Regions from separate parts of the Streptomyces sp. TAA486 genome, predicted to be linked through region 1. Evidence: riboswitches for the same ligand, from Rfam matches in the RefSeq annotation. Region 1 holds a riboswitch; the other holds the start of a gene.
What was found. A riboswitch is a leader RNA that binds a small molecule or an ion and turns the genes downstream of it on or off. The one in region 1 is predicted to bind cobalamin.
Positions count from the first base shown of each region.

Region 2: it holds a riboswitch for cobalamin, as region 1 does, so the genes downstream of both, I004_RS33360 (hypothetical protein) here and I004_RS0102405 (ribonucleoside-diphosphate reductase subunit alpha) in region 1, are expected to answer to the same signal.

Region 1 covers NZ_AUEV01000001.1:517,646-522,339, forward strand. The annotation lists gene I004_RS0102405 (ribonucleoside-diphosphate reductase subunit alpha) at 1-1,990, opposite strand, end outside; cobalamin riboswitch at 2,170-2,298, opposite strand; gene I004_RS0102410 (GNAT family N-acetyltransferase) at 2,344-2,844, opposite strand; gene mctP (monocarboxylate uptake permease MctP) at 2,923-4,551, opposite strand; gene I004_RS0102420 (DUF3311 domain-containing protein) at 4,548-4,694, opposite strand, start outside.
Region 2 covers NZ_AUEV01000007.1:44,200-48,893, reverse strand. The annotation lists gene I004_RS0111050 (cobyric acid synthase) at 1-1,208, opposite strand, end outside; gene I004_RS0111045 (cobalamin biosynthesis protein) at 1,205-2,167, opposite strand; gene I004_RS33360 (hypothetical protein) at 2,170-2,403, opposite strand; cobalamin riboswitch at 2,456-2,586, opposite strand; gene I004_RS0111040 (hypothetical protein) at 2,781-3,008, opposite strand; gene I004_RS33355 (inorganic phosphate transporter) at 3,138-4,442, opposite strand; gene I004_RS0111030 (class II aldolase/adducin family protein) at 4,663-4,694, shown strand, end outside.

The sequences.
Region 1 (4,694 bases):
CCGCGACCAGATAGGCATTCACCTGCAGGAACTCGCCGCTCAGCGTTTCCCGCTTGAAGAGGTTGGAGACCTGCGGCTCGATGCACTCGTACACGCCGGCGATGGCGGCGATGGTCGCGGTCGGTGCCACGGCGAGGAGCAGGGCGTTGCGCATACCGGTCCGGGAGATGCGGGCGCGCAGGGCCGACCAGCGCTCCGGCCAGGCCTGTTCGGCCTGCGGATAGTGGTCGGGGTGCAGCACTCCGCGCGCCGTACGGGTCTCCTGCCAGGCCGGCAGCGGGCCGTACCGCTCGGCAAGGTCGGCACTGGTGTCGTACGCGGCGAGCATGATCCGTTCGGAGATCCGCGTGGACAGCTCGCGCGCCGCCTCGGAGTCGAAGGGAAGCCGCATGCGGAAGAGGACGTCCTGGAGACCCATCAGGCCGAGCCCGACCGGCCGCCAGCGGGAGTTGGAGCGCTCGGCCTGCTCCGTCGGGTAGAAGTTGATGTCCACGACACGGTCGAGGAACGTCACGGCGGTGCGGACGGTGGAGTCCAGCCGCTCCCAGTCCATCTCGCCCGACTCGCTCACGTGGGCCGCGAGGTTGACGGATCCCAGGTTGCAGACGGCCGTCTCGCCGTCGTCGGTGACTTCCAGGATCTCTGTGCACAGGTTCGAGGAGTGCACGATGCGGCCCGGCCGGGCGGTCTGGTTGGCGGTGCGGTTGGAGGTGTCCTTGAACGTCATCCAGCCGTTCCCCGTCTGCGCGAGGGTGCGCATCATGCGCGCGTACAGCTGACGGGCGGGCACCTGCCGCACGGCGAGGCCTTCGGCCTCGGCCTCGCGGTAGGCGGCGTCGAACTCCTCGCCCCACAGGTCGGTGAGCCGCGGAACGTCGGCGGGCGAGAACAGCGACCAGCCGGCGTCGGCCTCCACACGGCGCATGAACTCGTCCGGGACCCAGTGCGCGAGGTTGAGGTTGTGCGTGCGCCGGGCTTCCTCGCCGGTGTTGTCACGGAGCTCCAGGAACTCCTCGATGTCCGCGTGCCACGTCTCCAGATAGACGCACGCGGCTCCCTTGCGCCTGCCGCCCTGGTTCACGGCGGCGACGGACGAGTCCAGCGTGCGCAGGAACGGCACGATGCCGCCGGAGTGCCCGTTGGTGCCGCGGATCAGCGAACCGCGGGCACGGATACGGGAGTAGGACATACCGATGCCGCCCGCGTGCTTCGAGAGCCGCGCCACCTGCTGGTAGCGCTCGTAGATCGAGTCCAGCTCGTCCTTCGGCGAGTCCAGCAGGTAGCAGGACGACATCTGCGCATGCCGCGTACCGGAGTTGAAGAGCGTGGGGGAGGAGGGAAGATACGCGAGCGAACTCGTCAGGGCGTAGAGCTGCGCCACCTCCTCGGCCGACTGTGCCGACTCGTCCGCGGCCAGCCCGCAGGCGACGCGGAGAAGGAAGTGCTGCGGTGTCTCGATCACCTGCCGGCTCGGGGGATGGCGCAGCAGATAGCGCGAGTACACCGTGCGGAGACCGAAGTAGCCGAAGCGGTCGTCCGCCCCGCCGGCGACCGCGTCCTCGACCAACGCGTCCAGGCGCTCCGCGTGCGACCGCACGAACTCGGCCGTGCGGTCGGCGATGAGGCCCTCGCGGTGCCCCGTCGTGACGGAGGACGAGAAGGACTCCGCGCCCTGGCCACGGGCCTCGTCGCGGATCGCGAGCGTGAGCAGCCGCGCCGCGAGCTGCGAGTACGCGGGCTCCTCGCCGATGAGCCCGGCGGCCTCCTCTGCGGCGAGCGCCCGCAACTCGGCTTCGCCGGCGCCCTGTCGGCGGCCGCGCAGCACCGCCGTGGCGATCCGCTCGGCCCCGGTGCCCGGCAGGTCGGCGGTCAGCTCGGTCAGGGTGCGCAGCAGCGCGGCGTCGTCGGCCGGTGGCGGCGCCGACGCGGCCGTGGGGGCACGCGCGGCTCCCGCCGTGGCTTCTGGTGCGGGTGCGGGTGCGATGGTCACGGGATGTGCTCTCCCTCGCTCGGATCAGCTACCGGATCACCGGGGGAGCGCACAGGCGGGCGCAGAAAGGGCATGCCGCGTCGGCAACGCGGCGGTCCTCGCGGCGTCCACCGGCCCAACCCTCGGGACCCGGACGTCAGTCGACACGGCCGGCAGGCACTCGGACTCGCGACGACGGCTCATCGCAACTCATGCCGGAAGGGATCCGGGCAGAGCGGAGCAGCACATCGCACACCGTTGCGGGACAGTTCCGGATTCGCACCGGATTCCCCTGCGCGGCAGCGAGTACGAGCATACATCTAGTGGCGGGATGCGCCACTCACCCCCACATGTTGTGTCGGGGGAGTGGAAGATCACAGTTCCAGGGCGAAGGCGCGCAGAAACAGGCCCGGATACGGCTCCCAGTCCCTCTCCGGTGTGCGGACGAACCCCAGTCGTCCGTACAGCCGGTGCGCCGCCGACATCTCCTCGGTGCTGCACAGCACGAGCCGTATCAATTCCCGTTCGCGCGCCCGGTCCACACACGCCCGCACCAGGGCCTCGCCCGCCCCGCGCCCGCGCCCCTCGGGCTTCACGGCCAGCATCCTGAACTCGCCCTCGCCGGGGCCTGCCAGGTCCGCGTACTCCCCGCCGTCCCCGACGAAGGCGACCGCGCCGAGCATCGAGCCCGTGGCGGTGTCGACGGCGACGAGCAGCTCCGTATGCTGCGCGCGGCGCCGCGCCGCACGCAGCACGGCCAGATACGGGTCGTCCGCGCCGAACGTCAGCAGGCCGTCCCCGAGGTACGCACGCGCGGTCAGCTCGCCCACGTCCTCCAGCTCGTCGTCCCGCGCCGGTCTGATGGTGATGTCCATGGAACGAGCATGCCGCGCCCCACTGACAATCGAGCTGTCAGTGGGGCGCGGGCGGTATCCGTTGTGGTGGGGGTGCGATCAGCCTGCGGCGGTCGGCGCCGGCAGCTCCTCCTTGACGCCCGGGTCGCCGGCGTCCGCCGTGTAGTCCGACGGGCGCGTCTCGTCGATGCCGTCAGGCGCCTTCACGGCCCGCAGCACGAAGGTGAGCGCAACGGCGACGACCACGTTGAGCACGAAGGCGGTGAGGCCGATGTAGCCCATCTCCCCGATGCCCGGGATGATGTCGTTGGGCCCGCCGAAGTGCTTCTGCGACGGCAGCGTCGGCGACGGGACGCCGTACGCCGTCAGCGTGCCGTAGAGCATGCCCACGGCCCAGCCGGCCAGGAGCGCCCACCGGTGGAACCAGCGGGTGAAGAGGCCGCCGACGAGTGCAGGGAACGTCTGGAGGATCCAGATGCCGCCCAGCAGCTGGAAGTTGATCGCCACCGTCTTGTCCATGCCGAGCACGAAGATCAGGGCGCCGACCTTCACCAGCAGCGAGGTGACCTTGGAGACCTTGGTCTCCTCCGCGGGTGTGGCGTTCGGCCGGAGGAAATCCTTGTAGATGTTCCTGGTGAACAGGTTCGCGGCCGCGATGGACATGATGGCGGCCGGTACGAGCGCGCCGATCCCGATCGCGGCGAAGGCGACGCCCGCGAACCAGGACGGGAACATGTTCTCGAAGAGCTGCGGGATCGCCAGCTGCCCGTTCTTGACCTTGATTCCCGCCGCGATCGCCATGAAGCCCAGCAGTGCGAGCAGGCCCAGCATCAGCGAGTACAGGGGCAGGATCGTGGTGTTCCGGCGGATCACGTTGCGGCTGCGGCTGGAGAGCGTCGCGGTGACCGAGTGCGGATACATGAAGAGTGCGAGCGCGGAGCCCAACGCCAGCGTCGCGAACGCCCACTGGTTGGCCGAGCTCGGAGTCAGTTCGCCCTTCGGCTTCCCGGTGGTCGGGTTCGTCTGCGACAGGGCGTCGCCGGCCTTGGCGAAGATGTCGTCGAAGCCGCCGAGCTTGATGGGGATGTAGATGATCGCCACCGCGATGACGATGTAGATCAGCGTGTCCTTGACGAAGGCGATCAGCGCCGGCGCCCGCAGTCCGGACGAGTAGGTGTAGGCAGCCAGCACCGCGAACGCGATCAGCAGCGGCAGGTCCTTGATGAACCAGTGCGTCGACTCGCCACCGCCGATGCCCATGACGTCCAGCACCGACTGGATGCCGACCAGCTGCAGCGCGATGTACGGCATCGTTGCCAGGATGCCCGTCACGGCCACGGCGAGCGCCAGCGACTTGGACCCGAAGCGGCCGCGCACGAAGTCCGAGGTCGTCACGTATCCGTGGCGGTGCGAGACCGACCAGAGCCGGGGCAGGAAGGTGAAGATCAGCGGGTAGACGAGGATCGTGTACGGAACGGCGAAGAAGCCTGCCGCGCCCGCCGCGTAGATCGCCGCCGGCACCGCCACGAAGGTGTAGGCCGTGTAGAGGTCACCACCGAGCAGGAACCATGTGACCCACGTCCCGAAGCTGCGCCCGCCCAGGCCCCATTCGTCGAGGCTGTCGGCGTTCTCCGCCTTGCGCCAGCGCGCGGCCAGGAAGCCCATCACGGTGACGAGGACGAAGAAGAAGATGAAGACGGCCAGTGCGACTCCGTTGACCCCGCTCATCGGGCACCGTCCTCTCCGCGGGCGCGCCGCTGCGCGTTGTCACGCTTGACGAGCTTGTACGCGACCATCGTCAGCACCGCGGAAACAAGCACCCACAGCATCTGGTACCAGTAGAAGAACGGCATCCCGATGAAAGTGGGTTC
Region 2 (4,694 bases), on a different contig from region 1:
TCGGGCGCGAACCTCACCCGGACCGGCAGCAGCCCCAGCCCTTCGACGGTGCCCGCCCGGGACTCGACGTCGTCCTCGATGCGCTCGCCCAGCATCTGGAAGCCCCCGCAGATGCCGAGGACCGGCAGCCCTTCGGCCGCGCGGCGCCGTACCGCGTCCGCGAGTCCGCGCTCGCGCAGCCACGCCAGCGCCCGAACCGTGCCACGGGTGCCGGGCAGTACGACCAGGTCGGCGACGGCGAGTTCCTCGGGTCGGTCCGTGAACCTGACGACGACCCCGGGTTCGGCGGCGAGGGCGTCGACGTCGGTGAAGTTCGACATCAGAGGCACCGGCACGACGGCGACGCGCAGCACGTCGCTTCCGTGCGGGGGCGCCGTCGCCGACTCGCGGACGGTGCTGCGGGAGACCCTCCCCCAGACTCCGTCCGGGGGGACCCCCAGCCCGTCCTCCTCGTCGATGCCCAGCCCGTGGCGGAAGGGCAGCACGCCCAGTACGGGCCGGCCCGTCAGCCCGTGGAGCATCTCCAGACCCGGCTCCAGCAGCGCCACGTCGCCGCGGAACTTGTTGACCACGTACCCCGCGAGCAGTTTCTGGTCCCGGTCCGCCAGCAGCGCCGTCGTGCCGAAGAAGGAGGCGAAGACGCCCCCGCGGTCGATGTCCCCGACGACCACGACGGGCAGTCCGGCGGCCCTGGCCAGGCCCATGTTGACGATGTCGGTGCGGCGCAGGTTGATCTCCGCGGGGCTGCCGGCGCCTTCGCAGATCACCGCGTCGTGCGTGCGCCGCAGCTCGGCGAGGCAGTCCGCGACCGTGCCCAGCAGCCGCTCCTGCTTGCCGGAGTGGTAGCCGCCCGCGCTCATCTCGCCGACCGGCTTGCCGAGCAACACGACCTGGCTGCTGCTGTCGCTGCCGGGTTTGAGCAGCACGGGATTCATCAGCGCTGTCGGCTCGGTGTTGGCGGCGGCAGCCTGCATGGCCTGCGCGCGGCCTATCTCGGCGCCCTCCAGCGTCACGTACGAATTGAGCGACATGTTCTGCGCCTTGAAGGGCGCGACCTTCAGGCCCTTGCGCGTCAGCCAGCGGCAGATGCCTGCGGTGACGACGCTCTTGCCGGCGTCGGAGGTCGTGCCCGCGACGAGAAGTCCGCCGCCCTGCCCGCCGGCACCGGGCCTTCGCGCATGCCTGCCTTGTTCACCGGCCGTCGTCATCCGATGCCCCTTTCCGCCCGGCGCTTCCTGCCGAACGCACCGGCCACCGAGGTCACCAGCAGCGCCAGGGCGCTGACACGCCGCGAGAGTTGGACGGCTGCCGCGATGTCGTCCGTACGTACAGCGCGGCCAGGGGAGTTGAGGACCGGCCGGTGCTCGGTGCGTCCGCCGTAGCTGAGGGTTCCGCCCAGACGCACGCCCAGAGCGCCGGCGAACGAGGCTTCCACCGGGCCTGCGTTGGGACTGGGATGCGAGGGGGCGTCGGTACGCCAGGCACGCAAGGCCCCGCGCGGCGACGGACCGGCGAGCGCGGCGAGCGCGGCGGTCAGGCGTGCGCCCGGCCATCCCGCGGCGTCGTCCAGGCGGGCGGCCGCCCAGCCGAAGCGCAGGTGACGCGGCGACCGGTGACCGAACATCGCGTCGAGGGTGTTGACCGCGCGGAAGGCGGCCATGCCCGGGGCTCCGGCGGCCGCGCCCCACACCAGGGCGCCCACGACCGCGTCCGAGGTGTTCTCCGCCACCGACTCCACGACGGCCCGCGCGATGGCGTCCGCGTCCAGCGCCTGAGGGTCGCGGCCGCACAGATGCGGCAACAGCCGCCGCGCGCCCGCGACATCGCCGCTCTCCAGAGCGGCGGCCACGGCAAGGGCCTCCCGGCGGAGCCCGGTGCCGCCCAGCACGGTCCACGTCACTGCGGCGTCGGCGAGGGTGGCGCCACCGGTGCCCGCGAGAGCGCGTGCGGTGCGGGAGAGCGTGGTGACGGCAGTGACGGCTCCGGCGACGGTCAGCGCCGTGTGCAGGGCGCCCGCACCGCGGTGGTCCCGCCACAGGGCGCGCTCGGCAGCGGCGGCGGCCCGGCCGAAAGCGGCCACGGGGTGCCCTCGGCGGGGGTCGCCCAGCAGCGCGTCGCCCAGTTGACCGAGGGCCGCGCCGCATATGTAGGCGCGATGAGCCCGCACCGTCAGCGTGCCGTTGTAGTGCCTCGGAGGAGCATGCCGCGCCGCGGGCGGCCACGGTGCGGGACGTGCCTGCCGGGGACGCGGACGTTCATGTCGTCACGGAAGCCGTCGCGGAAGTCGTCGTCAAAGCTGTCGCCGCAGCCGCCGTGGACGCGGGCGGGGACCCGCGCGGCAGCGGCAGCCGTCGCGGACTCGGGAACGGACACGGGCGGGGGAGAGGCTGAGTAGCCACGCATGACGGAGTCCTCACTCAGGGTCCTCGCCCTGGTTCGACGTGCCGGCGGCGAGAGTCTCCTGGCTCCCGGATCGCTGCGTCCCCCGGCCTTCCCGCCCGTCGAACTGATGGGCCGTGGCCTTCGGTTGGGGGTGCGCTCCCCGGTGACAGTGGCGGGACCGCGCCGGATTCGCACCGGCTTCCTCTCCTGCCGCCGTTGGGCATCGGCAGTCCACCACGTACCAGGAGGGGCGTCAACTCGCCCTTGACCTGCGACGGGAGAGTGTGAGCAGGCACACGGGGAACCCCGCCGCCGCATGGAAAAGGGGTACGGAGCGCTGCTCCGTACCCCTTCCGGTATCGGCGGCCGCTGTCAACGGTTCGCCGGCGCCCGGTCGTTCAGGGCGCGGTGATGATGTAGATGCCGTAGGCGACGGCGGCCGCGCACAGCGCGAAGCACGCGTACGACCCGGTGCGTGCGAGCACGGACGCGCCACCGCCGTGCGAGCCGCCGGCCTTGCCGGCGGACGCACCCACGATGCCGAGCGTGAACACGCCCACCAGGGCGACCGTGGCTACGAGGCTCACGCCGAATACCTCGCCGAGCGCTGCCCAGTCGATGTCCATAGCGTTTCCCTGTCTGTCTTCCGGGCCGGGATCGCGATCCGTGGTCCGGGTGTGTGGTCCGGTTGTGACTGCTGGTCGGTTGCCGAGCCGGTGCGGTGCGGAGCCCGTGGACCGCACCGGCCCGGTCACCTAGCCGAGAGTGGAGGCCGCTCGCCCGCGCTCCGTCTCGGTCTGCGAAGACGAACTCGCCGTGCCGACGCCCTCCGGGGTCCTTGCCGGCCCCCCGTTGCCGTCCGCCCTGTTGTGGGCCGACGCCACGGGCGGCGGCGCGACGGTACGCAGCGCTGCCGTGACGACCCCGGCGGGTTCCGGCCCGGAAGTCCCGGGCAGGGCCGCGTCGTTGACATTCGTGTGGTCGACGGGCTGGCGGCGCGAGAGCAGCCAGATGCCGCCGCTGATGGCGAGCGCGAGCGCCGCGACCGTGCCGACGCCCCAGTCGCCCTGCCGCGCCAGCACCGCAGCACCCGCGGCGACGAGCGCCGCCGCCGGAAGCGTCAGGCCCCAGCCCGCCACCATGCGGGCCGCCGTCGACCAGCGCACGACGCCGCCCTTGCGGCCGACTCCCGAGCCCATGACGGCGCCGGAGCACACGTGCGTGGTGGAGAGGGAGAAGCCGATGTGGGAGGAGGCGAGGATCGTGACCGCGGCGGAGGTCTGCGCCGCGAATCCCTGCGGAGGCTTGATGTCGGTGATGCCGTTGCCCATGGTGCGGATGATCCGCCAGCCGCCCAGATACGTACCGAGGGCGATGGCCAGCCCGGCCGAGACGATCACCCAGGTCGGCGGGTCCGCCTGCGGGGCGATCACGCCGCCGGTGATCAGCGCGAGGGTGATGACACCCATGGTCTTCTGCGCGTCGTTGGTGCCGTGGGCGAGGGAGACCAGCCCGGCGGAGGTGATCTGCCCCGCACGGTAGCCCTTCGCGGTCTGCTGCTCGTCGGCCTTGCGCGCCGCCCGGTAGGTCAGTCGCGTCGCGAAGAGCGCGGCGAGGCCCGCGACCAGCGGAGCGGCGATCGCCGGGATGAGCACCTTCATCACCACGGTGCCGCCGTTGACGGCGCCGATGCCGACGGAGGCCACCGTGGCGCCGAGGAGGCCGCCCATCAGCGCGTGGGAGGAACTGGAGGGAAGCCCGGCGAGCCAGGTCAGCAGATTCCAGATGATCGCTCCGACCAGCCCGGCGAAGATCACTTCAGGCTGGATACCGGAGCCTTCGTCGATGATTCCTGATGAGATGGTCTTGGCCACCTCGATGGAGAGGAACGCTCCAACGAGGTTGAGGACCGCCGACATCGCCACCGCTGTCTTGGGCTTGAGGGCCCCGGTGGAGATGGTGGTGGCCATGGCGTTGGCCGTGTCGTGGAAGCCGTTCGTAAAGTCGAACACCAAGGCCGTGACGATCACGATCCCGATGAGAAGCGTGATGTGTTCCATTCACCCAGGCACAATCAGCTCGATGGTTGATGTCCAGATGAACGTAGGGAGAACGGGTGAACGGAAGGTGAACTGCGGCGGGCCTCGGGGTGTCACCTCACGGGGTCTGTTGTGAGCGGCGTCACACACCCGTCCCACCAGTGTCTTCGCCCTCTTCAACGGCTGCGGCAGGGCCTGGCGGCGGCGCACGCGAAGAACAGCAGCAGAGGAGGAACAGGCCGTGGAGTCGGCTGAATTGCTCGGCGCCTGGCG